Regions from separate parts of the Dehalobacter sp. MCB1 genome, predicted to be linked through region 2. Evidence: riboswitches for the same ligand, from Rfam matches in the RefSeq annotation. Region 2 holds a riboswitch; each other region holds the start of a gene.
What was found. A riboswitch is a leader RNA that binds a small molecule or an ion and turns the genes downstream of it on or off. The one in region 2 is predicted to bind cyclic di-GMP.
Positions count from the first base shown of each region.

Region 1: it holds a riboswitch for cyclic di-GMP, as region 2 does, so the genes downstream of both, A7K50_RS06475 (diguanylate cyclase) here and A7K50_RS09350 (transglutaminase-like domain-containing protein) in region 2, are expected to answer to the same signal.
Region 3: it holds a riboswitch for cyclic di-GMP, as region 2 does, so the genes downstream of both, A7K50_RS03105 (HD-GYP domain-containing protein) here and A7K50_RS09350 (transglutaminase-like domain-containing protein) in region 2, are expected to answer to the same signal.
Region 4: it holds a riboswitch for cyclic di-GMP, as region 2 does, so the genes downstream of both, A7K50_RS02575 (ArsB/NhaD family transporter) here and A7K50_RS09350 (transglutaminase-like domain-containing protein) in region 2, are expected to answer to the same signal.

Region 1 is NZ_LXPC01000010.1:17,439-22,342, forward strand. Features, by position in the region: gene A7K50_RS06460 (AMP-binding protein) at 1-331, shown strand, start outside; gene A7K50_RS06465 (agmatine deiminase family protein) at 524-1,555, shown strand; gene aguB (N-carbamoylputrescine amidase) at 1,587-2,462, shown strand; cyclic di-GMP riboswitch class I at 2,551-2,636, shown strand; gene A7K50_RS06475 (diguanylate cyclase) at 2,692-4,365, shown strand; gene A7K50_RS06480 (heavy metal-binding domain-containing protein) at 4,462-4,782, shown strand.
Region 2 is NZ_LXPC01000012.1:326,095-330,998, reverse strand. Features, by position in the region: gene A7K50_RS09355 (glycosyl hydrolase family 18 protein) at 94-1,086, shown strand; cyclic di-GMP riboswitch class I at 1,167-1,251, shown strand; cyclic di-GMP riboswitch class I at 1,341-1,425, shown strand; gene A7K50_RS09350 (transglutaminase-like domain-containing protein) at 1,525-2,412, shown strand; gene A7K50_RS09345 (BTAD domain-containing putative transcriptional regulator) at 2,493-3,758, opposite strand; gene A7K50_RS09340 (class E sortase) at 3,905-4,552, opposite strand; gene A7K50_RS09335 (LPXTG cell wall anchor domain-containing protein) at 4,636-4,904, opposite strand, start outside.
Region 3 is NZ_LXPC01000004.1:187,591-192,494, reverse strand. Features, by position in the region: gene A7K50_RS03115 (lipid II flippase Amj family protein) at 67-858, shown strand; gene A7K50_RS03110 (CoA-binding protein) at 1,028-1,468, shown strand; gene A7K50_RS03105 (HD-GYP domain-containing protein) at 1,528-2,589, opposite strand; cyclic di-GMP riboswitch class I at 2,685-2,770, opposite strand; gene A7K50_RS03100 (DUF1801 domain-containing protein) at 2,993-3,367, shown strand; gene A7K50_RS03095 (DUF3795 domain-containing protein) at 3,404-3,982, shown strand; gene A7K50_RS03090 (pentapeptide repeat-containing protein) at 4,020-4,904, shown strand, end outside.
Region 4 is NZ_LXPC01000004.1:75,227-80,130, reverse strand. Features, by position in the region: gene A7K50_RS02580 (NADH-dependent [FeFe] hydrogenase, group A6) at 1-1,262, shown strand, start outside; gene A7K50_RS02575 (ArsB/NhaD family transporter) at 1,259-2,533, opposite strand; cyclic di-GMP riboswitch class I at 2,662-2,782, opposite strand; gene A7K50_RS02565 (protein-glutamate O-methyltransferase CheR) at 2,957-3,751, opposite strand; gene A7K50_RS02560 (YaaR family protein) at 3,828-4,268, opposite strand; gene A7K50_RS02555 (M20/M25/M40 family metallo-hydrolase) at 4,298-4,904, shown strand, end outside.

The DNA of each region.
Region 1 (4,904 bases), on a different contig from region 2:
TGATGATGTTATTAAGGCGTCCGGCTACAGGATCAGTCCTTTTGAAGTTGAAAGCGCGCTGATTGAACATCCCGCTGTCGTAGAGTGTGCTGTAACCGGCGCCCCGGATGCCGTCAGGGGAACGGTCGTTAAAGCAACTGTTGTGCTGGCCAAAGGCTATACGGCTTCCGAAACGTTAAAAAAAGAGATCCAGGACTATGTCAAAAAGGTGACGGCTCCATACAAATACCCGAGGATACTTGAATTTGTCGACGAGCTGCCGAAGACGATCGGCGGCAAGATCAAACGCGCCCAGATCCGTCGCGAAGATACGGAAAAGTTTCAGGGATAAAGAATAACTTTTAACATATACCTATCAATCATTGAATATTGTGATGATGCACCCCACATTATCGTGGGGTGATTTTATGCCTTGAAAAGTGGTGAGATTTTCATGTAAAATGAACTATAAATAATCAATAGGATAAATGTCAATTTGAAAGTAATGATGGATATATGTTGTTGCTGAAGAAAGGATAAACTGATGTTTCCGAGCGATTTGAACTATAGAATGCCTGCGGAATGGGATAGACACGAACGTACCTTTATTTCGTGGCCAGTTCGGGCATCAATGTGCCACCCCGAAGACTACGAGGCTGTTTGCGAGGGCTATACCGACATTATTCGAGCTATCGGGGAATTTGAACCCGTCACCGTGCTGGTAAACCCCGACGAACGATCTCTGCTCGAAGGCCGCTTTCGGAACAGGCAGATTGAGCTCCTGCCGTTGGCGCACAATGATGCCTGGCTTCGGGATAACGGGCCGACGTTTATCGTCAATGATCGGGGAGATACAGCCGGCATCAACTGGCACTTCAATGCCTGGGGCGGCAAATACCCGGACTGGGATCTGGACAACCAGGTCGCACCGCAAATATTGAAGCACCTTGGACTAAAACCGTTTGATGCGCCCCTGATTATGGAAGGCGGCTCGCTGCACGTGGACGGAGATGGTACACTCTTGACAACGGCCGAATGTCTGCTCAATCCGAACCGTAACCCTGATTTTTCCCGGGAACATATTTTGGAACTATTGAAGAAATATTTGAGTATCCACAAAGTCATCTGGCTGGAAAAAGGCTTATACGGGGATGAAACAGACGGTCATGTTGACAATATCGCTTGTTTTGCTTCGCCTGGCAAAATCGTGATTCAGATCTGTGACGACCCTTGCGATCCGAATTATGCGATTACCCGGGAAAACCTCGCGGTGTTAAACCAGGAAACGGACGCCAAAGGAAGAACCTTTGAAATCATCCCAATACAACAGCCTCCCGCCGTATTTGCCGACGGTAAACGCCTGACGTTGAGTTATTTAAACTTTTACTTTGTTAACGGCGGAATTATTTTACCTGTATTTGGGGGCCAGGCTGCCGAAACCGATGCCCTGGCTATTCGGACCCTGAGCGGGATTTTTCCGGAAAGACGGATCCGCACCATTGATGGAATGGCAATTATTGGGGAAGGCGGCAATGTTCACTGTACCACCCAGCAGATGCCTGCGGTAGATCTATAAAAATAATAGGCAGTAGGGAAGGAATTTAACGATGAGAAACGTCAAAGTGGCAGCAACACAAATGCGCTGCACCAGTAACGTTGAAGAAAATATTGCCGGGGCAGAGACACTGGTCAGGGAGGCAGCGGCCCGAGGAGCCCAGATTATCCTGTTGCAGGAACTGTTCGAGACCCCATATTTCTGTCAGAAAGAAAAATCAGATTATTACGGATATGCGAAAGAGCTAGAAAATAATCAGGCGGTCAGGCATTTCCGGCAAATCGCCAGAGAGCTGGAAGTCGTCCTGCCAATCAGTTTCTATGAGAAGAGAAACTATGCGCGCTACAATACAATTGCCATGATTGATGCCGACGGTGAGATCCTCGGCAAATACAGAAAAAGCCATATCCCTGACGGGCCGGGCTATGAGGAAAAATTCTATTTTAACCCCGGTGACACAGGCTTTAAAGTCTGGCAAACGCGCTACGCCAAGATTGGGGTCGGCGTCTGTTGGGATCAATGGTACCCGGAAGCTGCCCGCTGCATGACCCTGATGGGGGCAGAGATCCTGTTATATCCGACGGCCATCGGTTCAGAACCGCTGGACCAGACGATTGATTCCAAAGACCATTGGCAGGCCTGCATGCTCGGCCACGCTGCCGCGAACCTGATCCCCGTGGTCGCTTCCAATCGGATCGGCGTCGAGGAAGATGAAGATTCCAGGATTACCTTTTACGGTTCCTCCTTTATTGCCGGACCACTTGGCAAAAGAATTGCGGAAGCAGGGCGTACTGAGGAAACTGTACTGGTGGCTGAGTTTGACCTCGATCAGCTTGAGGTCCAGCGCCTGGAGTGGGGAATCTTCCGGGACCGTCGGCCTGATTTATATGGGATTATTGCTTCCTATGACGGAGAACTAATAGACTGATTCGTAAATTAAATAATTATACAATAATTGATTATTCATACATTTATTGACAGATTTCGTGTATTTTACTATAATTAAATCAAATCAAATGATCCTTAGGCAAACCTGTTGAAAAGCAGGGACGCAAAGCTACGAGTCTAAGTGCTGAAGCATATTGACAGTCGGGTTGCACACAGAAGATGAAAACCGCGGCTGCTTTGGCCGCGATTTTTTTTGAGGGAGGATCTACATGACAGCCGATTCCATCGTTGCAGCCAGTATTTCGATTACCTTGGTCTTGTTAATATCTTACGGATTTTTATATTTTTCCGAAAAGAAACATTATTTCTTAGCATGGAGTCTTTCTGTCTTAACGCTGATGATAACCTATCTTTCCAGAACTGCATTGCTGGAAACCAACAGCCCGTCCGTGGTGCTTCAGATTATCAACTATGCCTCTTCGATCGCAGGGTACTGGCTGGTATTCAAGGGTACGCAGTTGTTTTTTAGCAGAAGCTATCCGGTGTTCTGGGATATCGGCACGGGCTTTCTGATCCTTGCTTTTATATGTATTGCTGTTCAGGGAATCCCGACAACCGCTCTTTTACTTCTGTCTGTTGTCTGGATCATTGCATTATTGTCCAAAGCCGCTATGACATGCTTAAAAGCAAAAACACCGCAAGGCCCGATCCGAATAATACTTGGCTATACCTATATTTTTTGGGCCTTATCGATTTTACTTTATCCGTTGTGCAAATTAATTAACGTTATTCCACCGTCTGTAGGTTATTTAGTTGCCGGTGTTGTTGGTCTACTTGCTTATCTCAATATGCAGGCCCTGTATTTTCAAAGCATCCGGGAGGAGCTTGAAAGCAAAGAAGCAAATATCAGAAAACTTGTCATTTATGATAAATTAACCGGGGCCTACAGTCGTACCTATTTTGAAAATACGTTGGAAGATTTCCTGGATAAAACCCTCATGCCTGCAGCATTGGTCATGGGGGATTTTAATGGTCTGAAACTAATCAACGACACCTTTGGTCATGAAAAAGGGGATGAATTACTTGCGGACGGGGTCAGAATTATGCAGGAGACCATTGGCCCGGAAAATGTGATTATCCGATGGGGCGGGGACGAGTTTATCATTATCATGCCTGGTGTGCCGCTTGATCAGGCTGGCGTGCTTTTAAACAATGTCAAGGATAACTTAAAAATCTCCCGCCCGAAAACAGTACCGATCGATATCTCGTTTGGCTCGACGTTTTTTGAGAACAGGGAACAGCCCTTGGCAGAAATGATCAACCAGGCTGAGGAAAAAATGTATAGCAACAAACTGAATGAAAGCAAGAAAACCCGCCTTGCGATCATCGAGTTCCTGGAAAAACTGCTCTGGGAAAAAGATTATCAGACGGAAGCCCATGTCATGAGGCTGAAAAGTCTGGTCAGTAAATTTGGCAGTCAGATCGGCTTATCCGCAAGGGAAATCGTTGAACTGGTCCAGGTTGCGATGCTGCATGATATCGGCAAGATTGGCGTTCCGGGGGAAATCTTAAAAAAACAAGGTGACTTGACCCCGGAAGAATGGAGCATCATGAAAAAACATTCTGAAATCGGCTATCGGATTACGCAGTCTTCCAGGGAATTAGCGCATGTCTCGGAAGCCGTTCTCGGTCATCATGAATGGTGGAATGGGAAAGGTTACCCGCAGGGGCTGAAAGAAGATGAAATTCCGCTATTCTCGAGGATTGTATCCATTGTGGATTCCTACGATGTGATCACGCATGAAAGGCCTTATAAACGGGCCATGGACCCGTATAGTGCACTTGTTGAAATCAATAAATGCGCCGGCAAACAGTTTGATCCGTATCTGGTTACTGTTTTTAATAAGATTATGCAGGAATCCCTTGTTGTGAATGATAGGTAGCTGCCAAAAGGCGAAGAGGAATATAAATAAATACTTGGAGTGATATACTTATAGTAACGTTAACCTTATGAAATAGAGTTATTGGAGGAAAACAACATGATTTTAACAACGACACCGTCCGTAGAAGGACGCAGGATCACCGAATACTACGGGGTGATTACCGGAGAAGCCATTATGGGGGCCAATATTGTCCGCGATATTTTTGCGAGTATCACCGACGTAATCGGTGGACGTTCCGGAACGTATGAAGGCAAGCTGCAGGAGGCCCGCAATATTGCGTTGAGAGAAATGGAAGACCGGGCGTTCCAGATGGGCGCCAACGCCGTAGTCGGTATCGATCTGGATTATGAAGTTATCGGAGCCAACGGCAGTATGTTGATGGTCAGTGCTTCCGGGACCGCCGTAAGAGTAGAATAATCCCGAAATATTCAAAAGATACCCGCGAGCTCTGTACCAGCGGGTATCTTTCTGCTAGGCTAAGGGTATTGGAGTCTCTCAACCAAAGGATTAAATAAAAACCATTTATTAATATCTTCATC
Region 2 (4,904 bases):
TACTATTTAGTACTAGAGGGTGTTCACGCACCCTCTTTTTTCTTACTGAATATTGATATCAGAAGATAAGAAACTAAGAAGTGGGGTTTCAAGATGATAACTAACCTTCAGTTCTGGGATGGATACGGCAGTAAGGCGGCTTACGAGAAACAATTGGCCTGCGTTTCCGGCAATCTTCTGAAATCAATTGATATCCTGGTCCCAAATTTTGCAGGGCCGCTGCAAGCGGATGGCAGTTTTGGCTGTGTCTTTACCGATCCTGAAATACCGAAGTACCTGGTCGCTCTCGGACAACGCAGCGGCGCCAAAGTGGTTCCGATGGTGCTGGGTAGCGGCAAGACTGCCGGGGATATGCTGCGTGATCCTCTGAAACGCAGTATTTTTAAGGAAAGCTGCCTGAAGCTCATCAGGGATACCGGAGCGGACGGGATTCTGGTCGATCTTGAAGCGCTCTCGTCCGATACCGGACCGGGACTTACCGCTTTAATGAAAACCCTCTATGCGCAGTTATCCGCCGAAGGAAAGCTCACCCTCGTCTCTGTGATGTCCCGGACTTCCGACACAGCAGAGCCCTGGTGCGTTCAGTATAATTACCCTGAACTCGCCAAATATGTCGACTATATACAGATCATGTCCTACGATCTGCATTATGCTACATCCGCTCCAGGTCCAATCGCCCCACTGGACTGGGTAAGCAAGGTCATGGCTTACGCAGTTACCCGGATTCCTTGCGAAAAAATTCTAATGGGCATGCCCTATTACGGAAGGGCTTGGCGACAAGACGGCACCCGCTGGGCATCCAAGGCACTTGGGCTTACCGTTGCCATACAAACCGCTTCTCGCTATCATGGAAAAGTTACCAGAAAGACCGTCCCTTCAGACCCCCTAGGCATACCGTTTTTTTTCTATACGGATGAGCATGGCTTCCAGTGGACAGTTTATTTTGACGACTGTCAAAGCTGGAAGGCAAAACTTTCCTTAATCAACACATTCGGCCTTGGCGGGGCCGGCTGCTGGTCCCTGGCCTGGCTAGATCAAGAAAGTGCTCGAAAATTAAACCCGCTGCTGCAGGAATTATTTTGCTAAAAAATGTCACATACTAGTTACATCTTTTTAAAAAACTATTGCCAAGAGGCAATTTGTATACTATAATTTGGATAAGCAAAAGCGATAAATGGCAAATCCGCCGAAAGACGGAGACGCAAAGCTACGGGCCTAACACCACAAGGTTATGGCAGCCGGGTTACCGAAAGTGCAGTTATAGTGCTTATAACGCCTGTTTCGGTATCCGGAACAGGTATTTTGTATTAATAGTTAAACGATTTTCAAAACTAAATAGCAGACGATAATGGCAAACCCGCCGAAAGACGGAGACGCAAAGCTACGGGCCTAACACCGCAAGGTTATGGCAGCCGGGTTACCGAAAGTGCAGGACAAGTCTTTATCATTTTGACATAATGATTGCCCTCTTCAGGTAGCCCCTGAAGAGGGATTTTTTTTAACCGAGAAAGGTGGTTCAACACGATGCAAAGAAAATTATCTTTGAAAGTAATATCAGTTGTTTTGGCAGCTCTGATGTTTATAACCCTTAGCACAACAAAAGCAGAAGCGGCTTACAACGTAGCGTTCCAGACAGATACCATACAGGTGACCTCTCCTTCAATTAGTGGCACCCAATATGACCGTTCCTTCACCATCGAAGGGACAAGCACTCTGAGTAAGATCTGGCTTTGCCTGAGAGGACCCAATGGGGAAATCACAACGGTCCCCGTCTCTGTGAATCAAGGTGTGTTCTCTAAAGTAATTTGGCTGCGTTTTGGAGCCGGTCTATATACGATCTGGGTTGGAGACAACGGAAAACAGTTTGACGGTAGCATTCGCTTCGAGGTACAGAATACTTCAACAGAAAATTACTTTTGCCTAACTCCTTCCGGTTTTGTAAATAGTGACAATCCTACCATCAAAAACCTAGCAGCTTCCCTTACGAAAACATGCACAACGGATATGGATAAAGTAATCGCCATACACAGCTGGGTTACAAAGAATATTGCTTATGATACCAATGCGTATTACAGCGGAAATATCGGCGTCAATACAGCGACAGATGTCATCAGAAGCAAAAAAGGAACATGCAGAGATTATTCCTTCGCCTTCACAGCACTGGCCAGAGCAGCCGGTGTGCAAACCAGAGTCGTATATGGAGATGCCTGGAGCAGCTCGCAGCAGGCCTACGAAAAACATGCCTGGAATGAAGCTCTGGTTGACGGAGAATGGATCAGCATCGATACTACCTGGGATGCAGGTTATATTAAGAACAAGAAATTCGTAACGGCCAGCACGACCAAATATCTGAACATGGATGCGGGAACCTTTGCGAAGACCCATAAAAATACTTCAGTAACCCTTTACTAAGAAATCTCCTGTCAAATCATATAAGATAATAATAAATCCGGCATCATCCATGATGATGTCGGATTTATTGATGAAGTCATTCAAATCATTTCATTGGCAATCGTCTGATTGGCAACGATCGGCTGGTATCTTGCCTTCAAGATGACATCGTTCTGTCGTGTCTTTTCTCGGAAGGCATTCTCAAGACGTCCAACAACCATCCGCGTACTCTCCACATTAATGCCCTGTAGGATAAGGACCAGCTGGAGTTCATCCCAGGTTGCACAGACATCTCCCTTTCGCAGACTTCTGGCGACAATTTCTTTTAATGTCTGAAAAGCTTTGTCGGCAGCGTCTTTGTTCAGTACCGTTTTTTCACTGGGCTGCAAGGTCAATAGCACTGTAAACATTGACTGGCCGCTGCGTTCTACTCTTCGCCTTTCGAGATCATAAACAGATTTAAAAGTTGCTCTGTCACAGAAAAATGGTCCGTCACCATCCGTGCCGGCAATTTCCTCCTGTACGGATTCGATGTCAGCCCGCACAGTCTTATCCTTCGCTGTAATCCTACTATATAGATTCCTCAATTCGGTAGATGGCCTGACACCAAATTCCTGATACAGTTTACTTGTGATATATTCATAATTCTGTTTGGCATCTTTCACTTTTCCTTCTTTGAGAAGTGCCTCCATCAGGATAACATGAAATTCTTCCTCAAGCGGTTCATTAATGATCACTTTTTCACAAACCTCGATCACAAGCTTGTTCTCTCCTTGTGCTGTGAGAAGGCAGCAGTAATCCGACATCGCTTGGAGATACAAACGCCGGTAATGATTTCTCAGAGGTATTGTCCATTCGTTGTATATGGATTCTGAAAGGTAACTGCCCAGATACAACGCTAAGATATTTTGATAGTACGACATGGATTTTTGCGGATCAACAGATTTATTTTGCCTGGCTGCCGTAAAATATTGATCAAATTCTTCAGCGTCCAGCCGATAATTAATGTCCGGATTCCAGCCATAACAGCCATGGGTATATATAATCAGCTGATCCTCATTCATAGCATCATTGTCCAAGGCACCTTTATTCAGTGCCTTACGCAGACGGTAAATCATTGTTCGGAAAGCCTTATTGGAATACTCGTAATCCTGATCAGGCCAGAGCGTATCCTGAATGGTCTCGGGCATTATATTTTTTCCGCGGTTGGTGATAAAATATTTGAACAAATCCCACATTTTTTGAGACTTGTGGGACTCCGCGGACAAAACAACACTACCCCTTTTGACACAGAACTGTCCAAAGGTACGAATATAGATGGGTCCTTCTTCAATGATATTTTGAAGTTCTTCTTTTTCCAGTGCCACAATAACCATTCCTATCCAAATATTGGCTATGCTATATGTAAATTTATTATAAATTAAGTCCCTCTTTAATACAATATAGGATAAGAAAATATTGATTAAAATTGTGATTATTTTAGAACAAAAATAAAAAGAGGCTTTACCTCTTTTTATTTTTCTTGTATTTCTTTCAAAACAGCCCTGCAGGCCAGCCGCTCTGTCTTCGTGTAACAAGTGGTCAGGGTGAGGACCGGCTCTTCGGTGGGAGCGATAACGCTCCAATCATTGGTCATAATCGGATAAACCTTTTCAACAAAATAAATGTACTTTTTCCCTTTGTAAGTGAGATAGATCTGATTCCCGGGATTCAGTTTATATAAATTTCTAAACCATGATCCGTACATATCTTTATGGGCAGCAATCGCCGTATTGCCTTCCCCAGGGTATGCCGACTCTTCGTACCAACCTGGTCCGTACGAAAGCATGTATTTGGATGTTCCAACCACGACGATGGAAGAAAGGTGAATATTCGGTATTTCAATACGCATCATCGCGTTGATCTTCTTTGGTTGAACAGTTTGAGGCTTTGTCTCGGCTGCTGTGGCAGCGTCCTCAATAACCGGGGATTCCGTACTTAATTGGTCTGCACTTGTCGGTTCTATCGCCGAAATCTGTGAATTAAGTTCTTTTTCCAGGATAGACTGCTGATAGTAAGCTTTCAGGTTCGTATACAAGGGATAAAGCGCAATGAGTATCCCTACAATAATCAGAATCAAAGATACTCTTTTTATTATTATTTTGCCGTTCCTACTTTTCATGGTCTTTCACCTGCCTGACCCAATCTCTACTTACTCAACAATTTTTAAAAACAAACGGTAGTCTTTTTTATCCAATTATAAACTTATTTTTGAACTCTGCGAAGTATTAATCCTGAACCGGCTATCAAAAGACCGCTTATTAAATAGGCTGTCGTGTTGCCGCCTGTTTTGGGAAGATCTTTGGTTGGTAATATTTTTTCGGGCTGTGCAGCTACAGCAATTTTTTCTTTCTGTTCTTCAGAAGGGCTAAATACTTCTTCATCCATCACAGTAATCGCTTCATTACCATCAATAATCTGGGTTTGATATTGATTGTCGCTCGAAGTTTCATCCTCAACAGGATTCTGGGTCT
Region 3 (4,904 bases), on a different contig from region 2:
GACGATTTTCAAATACAGCATAATAATACGGTATTAATTCTTTTGAAAACGTATGGATTGCAATAAATGGAAAAGATGCTAATAGAATTAATGATTCTCACAGTTGTCATTCATCTTGTCGATACCCTGGCCTACTCTGTACGCTTAAATTCTGTAAAAAGCGGACAGGTTGCTTTATCCTTTTCTCTTTTTAACATGTTTGTTCTTGTTTCCCGGACAGCCAACATGTTTCAAGGACCGTTAATTGCAAGCATTGTTGGTTTAAGTATAGCGCAAGGACTGAACCCGGCCAGTGATTTGCGGTCGGTTATTTTTGCAGCGACAGCAGGGACCTTATTTGGAATCTTGCTCATACCTACATTCTTAAAGATATTTGAAATTGCTGTTAAACGTTTAGAATTAGCCGGTTCTGTACCTTCCTTGGTTGTCGAGGCCCTGCAGGCAAATAATATTAAGCGAATTGTAAAAAGTGCTGTACGGCCTTCGAAGACAATGTTGGAAAGACTAAGGTATAGAGAGATACCCAAAAGGTTACTTGTTATCAATGTTTTGGTTACAGGCATATATACCATTGGGGTCCTTGCCGCTAATTACTCAGCTCTTCTGGTCCCGGAGCAAGCAGCACTAGCAGCAGCAGCTTCATCAGGAATCATTAATGGCATGGCAAGTATTCTACTTACTTTTTTTATCGACCCAAAATCAGCAATTATTACAGACCAGGCATTGAGAGGAATAAGGCCTTATGCTGATGTGAAAGCATTGGTCATTATGCTTATTGCTACAAAACTAATTGGCACATTATTGGGGCAAGTGCTGTTTTTGCCGGCCGCCCAGATTATTGCAAGCTTTTACATGTAGTAATAATGCCTGTTCATCATGAATATAAGCAAGGAAATAAGAGCCTGTTTATTAATACGATAGGAACTGAAATAGTTTTCACAGAAAATAAATATTGGAAGAAGGAATTAGCCAAATTGCCAAGAAATAAACAATAATTTAATTAAGGGGGGTCATTTTTTTGACGACAATGAGCTCAGTCACTGATTTTCTAGACCAGCGTACTTTAGCTGTGGTCGGGGTATCCAGATCCGAAAAGAAGTTCTCGCATAGGCTGTATAAATCGTTAAAAAAGAGAGGGTATAATGTTTTTGCCGTAAATCCCAATACGGACAGTATTGACGGCGAGATCTGCTATGAAAACCTTCAGTCTTTGCCGCAGAAAGCCGACGGCGTAGTGATCGTTATCCCTCCGGACCAAACCAATAAGGTCGTTAGGGACGCGGTAGAAGCCGGAGTCAAACATATCTGGATTCAGCAGGGGGCTGAATCCAAAGAGGCTATAGACTTTTGTACGGAAAATCAGATAAACGTCATCCATGACCAATGCGTCCTAATGTTTGCAGAACCATCGTTTCCTCATTCGTTCCACCGGTCCATACTGAAGGTGTTTGGAAAACTTCCAAAATAATAGGTTAGCCGGCCCAAAAAACATTTGAGCCGGCATTTTTTTCAAAAAATGGATCAGCTTCACTCGACAATGGATACAATAAAGGTTGTAAGATCTTCGACAAGGTTATATTCCTTAGCCTGGACATGGGCCAGCCCTTTGTCAGCGATTAATACCCTGATAATCGGGCGCATCGGCAAACTTTTATTCTGGTCAACTACAATCCCAACTTCACCTGTATTAAGTTTAACTGTATAGCCGGTCGGATAGGCCGCAACATGCTTTAAGAACGTTACAACCAATTGCTGGGAGAATAGTCTGTTTGCACATCCCATTACAATTTCACAGGCTTCATGCGGTACGATCCGGGAGTGGCCCGGGCCATCATTGACCAGATTATCATAAAAGTCGGCCAGCCCGACGATTTGGGCCAGGATATGGAGGTGCCGGCCGGACAGCTTCCGGGGATAGCCGCTTCCGTTCAGCCATTCGTGATGCTGCAAAGCAATATGCGCACTCAATAAGTTTAATTCGGGTTTGTTCCGAAGTATTTCATATCCGTGAATGGTATGCGTTTGATATAGGTCATTTTCCTTCGGAGTAAAGGCCTCACGTTTGGCGACAAGCTCTTTTGGCAGCTTGACAGTCCCGATATCGTGGAGCAAAGCCCCTACTGCCAGCGCCTCCAGGGTATCTTTATCCAGTCCCAAAGCTTTGCCCAAAATGGTTGCGAGGACGCAGACGCTGACTGAATGCGCATAAACTTGATTATCATAGCTCCGCATATCTGTCAGGCTCAGAAATATCTTCTCTTGAAACAGGATGTCTCCGATGATGTTGTTTACCGTCTTTTTTACTTGAAAACCATTGAGGTCTTTACCGATTCGTACTGCTTCCGCTGAATGCTCAATGGAGTTCATTGCCTCCCGCCTGTTTTCCTCGGAAATAACATCCTCAATAACGATATCCTTGGTTTCGTCATCGTCCACATAGACAATACTAATGCCCAGTTCTTTTAACCGGTCGATATATGGCTGGGTCAGCGTGACTCCTTTACCAAGCAATGAACGGCCGTTATGCGAGAAAATGGTTCTTCCCAACACGTCTCCCTTTTGAAGCCGGTTTACACTTACCTGACGCAATTGTAATCTTCCTTTCCAATAAATCAGTGCTGGCTGAAGCAACAAAAAAATCACCAGCAGACTGCATGGCGACATTCAAAACAAACCTGAGCGGATTCGGTAGCCTGGCAGTCATCAGAATTATTCTGGAAGACCCATAGCTTTGCGTCCCTGGCTTTCACCAGGTTTGCCATTGTCGTTGCTCCTGTATCCCTATTTGATTAATATTTCGGTCATAGAACCATTGTAGCACATTGCTTTCAGGTTCTACAGGGGTTATTTGGAAAATTATTCTTTATTTTGGTGCCAAATGATCAATGTCTCTTAATTTAGCAGAGGAATCTGCTTAAATTCATATAACTCATTAATGATATTTATATACGTGCGGATAACATTCTGAAAATAGTTAAAGGAGAAACTAAAAATGGGAACGGATAAAGTGGTTCATGAATCAGTTGATGGGTATATTTTGCAGTTTCCTGATGAGATACAGGAAATATTAAGAGCAATTAGAAATGTGATAAGAGAAGCAGCACCGGACGCAGTGGAAAAGATTAGCTATCGGATGCCTACGTTTGTACTGAACGGTAATCTCGTTCATTTCGCAGCATTCAAGAACCACATTGGATTTTATCCGACACCAAGCGGGATTGAAGCCTTTAAACAGGAACTGGCCGGTTATAAGGGAGCCAAAGGGTCGGTACAATTCCCGTTAAATAAGCCTATGCCGTATGCGTTAATAAGCAAGATCGTGAAGTACAGAGTTGCAGAGAACTGTTCTGCAGGGGTTGAAATCTGATCTTTATCAAATGATTATTGCCGGGAGATGCATGTGATGGTCAAATCAATGGTAAGTAAAGAATACAGGCGGAAATGCGCCGACTTTTCATTATGCGGATTAAATTGCTGTCTTTGTCCGCGTTTTCATACGGAAGGTTCTTCAAAGTGCCCCGGCTGCGGGGGCCCGGACTTTTTTTTGAAGCATCCTTCCTGTGCCGTAATTACCTGTAATAAAAAGCATCAAAATGTTGAATACTGTTTTGAATGCAGTGTCTATCCATGTGAGAGGTATCAGGCTCCAAGCGAGGCCGATTCTTTTATATCCTATCAAAATGTATTGCAGGATCAAGCCAAGGCTAAAATGGATCTTCAAAATTATCTTGAAGAACTGACGGAAAAACACAAAATTTTAGGGGAACTAATCGCGGATTACAATGACGGCAAATCAAAGGGATTTTATTGTCTGGCGGTGAACCTGCTGCCGCTTGCCGTCCTGAATAATATGATGGATAAGATCCATCATATGGATCGGATCAACTGTAAGGGCAGTGCTGAAGAAGCTGTCCGCTTGCTAAAAGCGGAAGCCGATAGTCTGAATATTCAACTGGTTCTTAGAAAGGCTAAAAAGGATTAAACAGACTATTCAAGCATCATTTCTGGGGATAAATCAAATGTTCTTTGTTTTGGAGGATCAAATATTGTCTGGAATTCGTGAACCAATAGACATTTTTGCTGAGCAGAGGCGCAGTCTGGGAACTGACTGCGAGAACTGCTTCGGGTTGTGCTGCACCGCGCTGTATTTTTCAGCTTCGGAAGGCTTCCCAAACGATAAAGAGGCTGGTCAACCCTGTCGGAACCTGCAGGAAAATTTTCGCTGCAGTATCTATCAAGATCTTCAGGGACTGGGTCTGAAAGGCTGCATAGCATTTGACTGTTTTGGCGCAGGGCCAAAAGTATCCAAGCTCAGTTACGGCGGCAGAGACTGGCGGCGATCACCGGAATTCCGGGAGCAAATGTTTGAAGTTTTCCTTGTCATTCGCCAGCTTCAGGAGATGCTCTGGTATTTGACAGAAGCAGAGACATTACGGCCGGCTCATTCAATTCATGAGGCGCTTCGTACCCTGCGGGAAGAGACGGAACGGCTGACACTGCTCAGCCCAGGCGAGCTTCTGAAAATGGATGTACCCTTATATCGTACCGAAGTAAATACCCTGCTGCTTCAAACAAGTGAACTGGTCCGTGCTTTTGTTTGTCAGGAACGGAATATTCAGGCTGGGATTCGGAAGACGTTTAAGCGCAGGAATAGTCTGATTGCTGCAGATCTCCGGGAAACAGACCTCAGAGGGGCTAACCTTAGAGGAGCCTGTCTGATTGCCGCAGACCTCAGCGGGAGCGATCTGGGCGGAGCTGATTTGATCGGGGCGGATTTGCGTGATGCCGATCTTAGCGGTACTGATTTAAGCCAAAGTTTTTTCCTGACTCAGGCCCAGCTGAATACAGCGAAGGGAGACAAGCGTACCAAGCTGCCGCCATCACTTTTTTATCCAAGACAATGG
Region 4 (4,904 bases), on a different contig from region 2:
CGATGTGCAATAAGGTCCAAACCTGCGGTATCCTCTCAGGGATTGGCCGCGGATTTGAAGCCTTCGTTGGCCCTGCCTTTAATATTCCGATGGTAGAGTCTTCTTGTACTTACTGCGGGCAATGTGTCCAGGTATGCCCTACAGCGGCGCTTACGGAAATTAATCATACCGATAAAGTATGGGAAGCTTTAAATGATCCGGATAAATATGTGATTGTCCAAACTGCTCCTGCTATCCGCGTAGCCATCGGAGAAATATTTGATATGGAACCGGGAACAATTGCAACCGGGCAGCTTGTAACCGCGTTAAAACGTATTGGATTTAACGCAGTTTTCGATACGGATTTTGGAGCGGATCTGACAATTATGGAAGAAGCCTCAGAACTGATCTACCGTCTGCAGAACAATAAAACACTCCCGATGCTTACGAGCTGCTGTCCAGCTTGGGTCAAATTTATTGAGCATCAGTTTCCTGAATTGTTGGAAGTGCCTTCCACCTGCAAGTCGCCGCATATTATGTTCGGTACAATCGTAAAAACTTACTATGCCGAGAAGAATGGCATTGACCCGGACAATATCGTAATGGTCTCCGTCATGCCCTGTATTGCCAAGAAAGCTGAGGCCAAGCGTCCGGAACTGACCAAGGATGAGCATAATAACGTCGATATTGTCGTTACGACTCGGGAACTTGGCCTGATGATCAAAGAAGCCGGTCTCGATTTTATCAATCTGCCTTCGAGTGAATACGACAAACCATTGGGTGAGACCACAGGCGCCTCAGTGATCTTCGGAACCAGCGGCGGGGTTATCGAAGCTGCACTCAGGACAGCTTATGCGTGGCTGACCGGTGAAGAATTACAGAAAGTTGAGTTGGAGCAGCTCCGAGGAGACACAGGATTGCGAAAGGCCACAGTGCAAATTGGCGATAAGACGCTACGGATAGGCATCGCCAGCGGGCTCGGAAACGCCCGGACCCTACTCGAAGAAATCAGGGACGGCAAGGATCAATATGAAGCCATTGAAATTATGGCTTGTCCCGGAGGTTGTGTTGCTGGAGGCGGGCAGCCTTACCATCACGGCAATTTTGAAATTGTTCGAAAGCGTCAGGAAGCCATCTATCAAGAAGACAAAAATAAAAAGATCAGAAAATCTCATGAGAATTCAGAAATCCAGAAACTATATCAGGAATATCTGGGCCAGCCTTTCAACGACATGGCCCATAGACTGCTTCATACTCACTTTGAAGAACGGGAAAGAATTTAATAGTATCGCAGCAAAATATACGCCGAGGCGATCACAATGGATAGAAGCATGAATGGAAACCCGATCAGGAAATACTTTTTGTAACTGATTGGATAGCCGTTTTTTTCGGCAATCCCCGAAACAATGACGTTGGCCGAGGCGCCGACAATTGTACCGTTTCCGCCCAGGCAGGCGCCCAGAGCCAAAGACCACCAGAGCGGCTGGAGCTGTTCCGGGGTCAGCCCACCGAGGACCCCGATTTTTTGAATCAACGGAATCATGGTGGCCACGAACGGAATATTATCGACGAAAGCCGAAAAAATAGCGGAAAGCCAGACGATCAGCATCGCCATGACGACCGGCACACCGCCGGTAAGCCCCAGGCTCCATTCAGCAATCTTGTCCAGGACGCCGACTTCGACCAATCCTCCGACTAAAACGAATAATCCAGTAAAGAAGAAGATCGTTGGCCATTCAATCGCTAGAAATACCTCTTCCGGTTCCTCGCGGCTCAGTACCATGAGCAGCATGCCTCCGGCCAGCGCAATCGTAGCGGTCTCAACATGGATGACGGCGTGCAGCATAAAACCGACAATGGTCAGAGCAAGCACGGCCAGGCTTCTTTTGAGCTGGGCCCAGTCTTTAATATAGTCGTATTCATTTTGCGACAGCAGCAGGGCGATGGATTCCTGATCGGTCTTTAGCTTTTTGCGATAAAGAAAATAAAAGCCCAACAGGGTAACAGCCAAGATTACAATTGTCACAGGTGTCAGGTTCACCATGAAATCCATAAAAGTAAGCTCTGCCGGTCCGGCAATCATAATATTCGGCGGATCACCGATCAGGGTCGCGGTTCCCCCGATGTTACTGGCCAGAATCTGGGTAATCAGAAAAGGCATCGGGTTTAATTTCAAGGTTTCAGCAATCACAATGGAGACCGGAACAATCAGCAAAACAGTCGTCACGTTATCCAGAAAAGCCGATAAAATGGCAGTCAGTATAGCCAAAGAGATCAACAGTCTGATTGGATTGCCTTTGACTTTCTTGGCGACCCAAATAGCCAGAAAACCGAAGACACCGGAACGTCTGGTCAGATCGACAATGATCATCATGCCGATAAGTAAACCCAGCGTATTCCAGTCAATGTGTTCGACAGCAGTTTTCTGCGGGAATACACCTAAAAGAATCAGGAGACAGGCACCGAGGGCCGCGGTGACAGCCCGCGGGATTTTCTCCGTTACGATCAGTGCATAAGTAGCTACAAAAATAACAAGGGTCAGAATCAAGGTCATGAATCGTACACCTCCATCATTAGTGTGGTCAATTTTTATTGGCCTAACCGGTTATAGTACACAAAATAGTTGAAATAAAAAAGAGCAGATCCGTAAAAGGAACTGCTCTCCCCTGAGAAGTTCAAAATCCTTGTAGTCTGGCAATCCTGTCAGAATATCCTGGAAACGCATTACATGCATTTCGAATCCCCTAATTTAGACCCATGACTTTAGCGTCCTTCACTTTCGTAAAGTTTGCTCCAACACATTAAAAACCATATTGTATTTTTAAGTGAAATCTGAAAATCCTGTCAACCCGATTGTGTCCAGAAAAGTATAGCATCTCTGTTCACACTTTGTAAAGATACCACGGACACGATCGGAGATACGCCTTGGATACCACGAAGCTAAAAATGAAGCTGGGTTGGCAATGCCGGTATCATCTTATACTTTTTGATAAAAAAACGAGGAAACGGATTTAAGACCGTGCTGGCTTTTGCCAAATAAATGCTCTGTACAGCCTGTGAAAAGGATCCCTTCCGTCTTCAGGGAGTCCGCAAATTTTTTATACAGCACATCCTTTGCTTCATCGGTAAAATAGATCACGACATTGCGACAAGCAATCAGATCAAAGCCCCGGTCAAACCTATCGGTAAGCAGGTTCTGCGTCTTGAAAGTCAGATTCCTGGTGAGCGTGCTTTTAATCTGAAATTTCATATCAGATTTGTTGAAATACTTATCAAGAAGATAGGGGGGAGTGCTGGCAAAATCACGTTCGTCATAAATACCTGACTGGGCCTGCTTTAAGACGTTGACGTCAATATCTGTTCCAAGAATACTGAAGTTTGTTCCCGGAAAATATTCCGCCATAATGATCGCCATGGTGCAGGCTTCCTGGCCTGCTGAACAGCCCGCGCTCCATATTTTTAAGGAAGATCTGGTCTTCAACAAATCGGGGATAATTTTTTCCCGAAAGACATCCCACTGCTTGACATCACGGAAAAACTGTGTGACGTTGATGGTCAGGTGTTTAAAAAAAGCATCGTAAAGGTCAGGTTTAAGATTGAGGTCCTTCAGGAAGTCCGTATAATTTTCCTGGTAGCCCCTTGTGTTCATGAAGTTTAGGATCCGTCTCTTCATCTGGTTTTCTTTATAATAGTTCAAGTCAAGACCGCTGACATTTTGGAAAGCTTTAACGAATCTAGGATAATCCGTAATCATGCCCGTGCCGTTCATCATTCTTTATTGCTCCTTCCGCTAGTACAACGTTTTAATAACTATTCAAAATATTGTAAAGGCCAATTCAATTTTAATATCAGGTGAATAAATCGATAATAAGTCCTTTAATTTCATGGATTTTTTCCAGGATTTTTAACGGTTCAGATTGGGAAGAGAGTACCTGTTCACCCAATTCTTCCAGTGTCTTGTTGATTTTCGTTACCCGGGCCATGACTTTCGGCTGGCCTCGGTAATCCCAAAAAGTTTCCTCTTGCATATTTCTGCTTTTTCCAAAGGTTGATTGAAGAAAACTTTTGACCAGGGTTTTAAATTCCATCAGATTTTCCAAAGATCTGTTCTCGGAGAGCTTTTGTCCCTGCTTTTCAAGACGTTTCAGAAAAAGTTGCATCTCCTGGCTTTGAAGTTGACGGGAATGTGATAGAATATTGCTGAAGCTGCTTTCCTTTTTTTCTGAAGATTGATGAAGATCAATCCCAAAATTATTTTTTGGGGTGGAATTATTAATTTTTAGTGACATGTTACTCCCTCCGTGAAAGGATAAAAAATATGAAATCACGCCGGACTTTTCTAAAAATTGTAGCCGGACTGGCGGCATTTGTTATCCCCTGGACGGTCCTGCCCGGGGCATGGGGGCAGAAACTCGGAAGCCTTCTGGGAATTCCGTCTTCCAGCATTGAGTTTGCTTCGGGTGAAGGTACTGTTTGGGTGCCTTCAATCCAGGCGATTTCCAGAAAAGCCATCGAAGATGTTCAGTACTTGTCTCATGCCAATCTCGAAGGCCGTCGGGCGGGAACTGCGGGAGAGACCAAAGCGCTTGTCTACCTGGAAGGACAATTTAAGGCCTTACTACTTAAGTCTTTCAGTGCGGACAATTACTGGCAGCTATTTTCGATTCCTTCGATGAAAGAAAAGATGATTGACGGCAGAGCGCTTTTTCGACCGGATGAAGCGGACACACTTCGGGTTCCAGCGGCCAATATCTTAGCTGGTATTACCGGGAATAACCCAAAACAGACACTTATCCTCTCTGCCCATTTTGATCATCTCGGTATTTATAACGGGGAAGTCTATCCGGGTGCGAATGACAATGCTTCTGGTGTGGGCTGTATTCTTCAAGTCATGCGTCGGCTGGTGAAAGAGGCACAAGACGGTT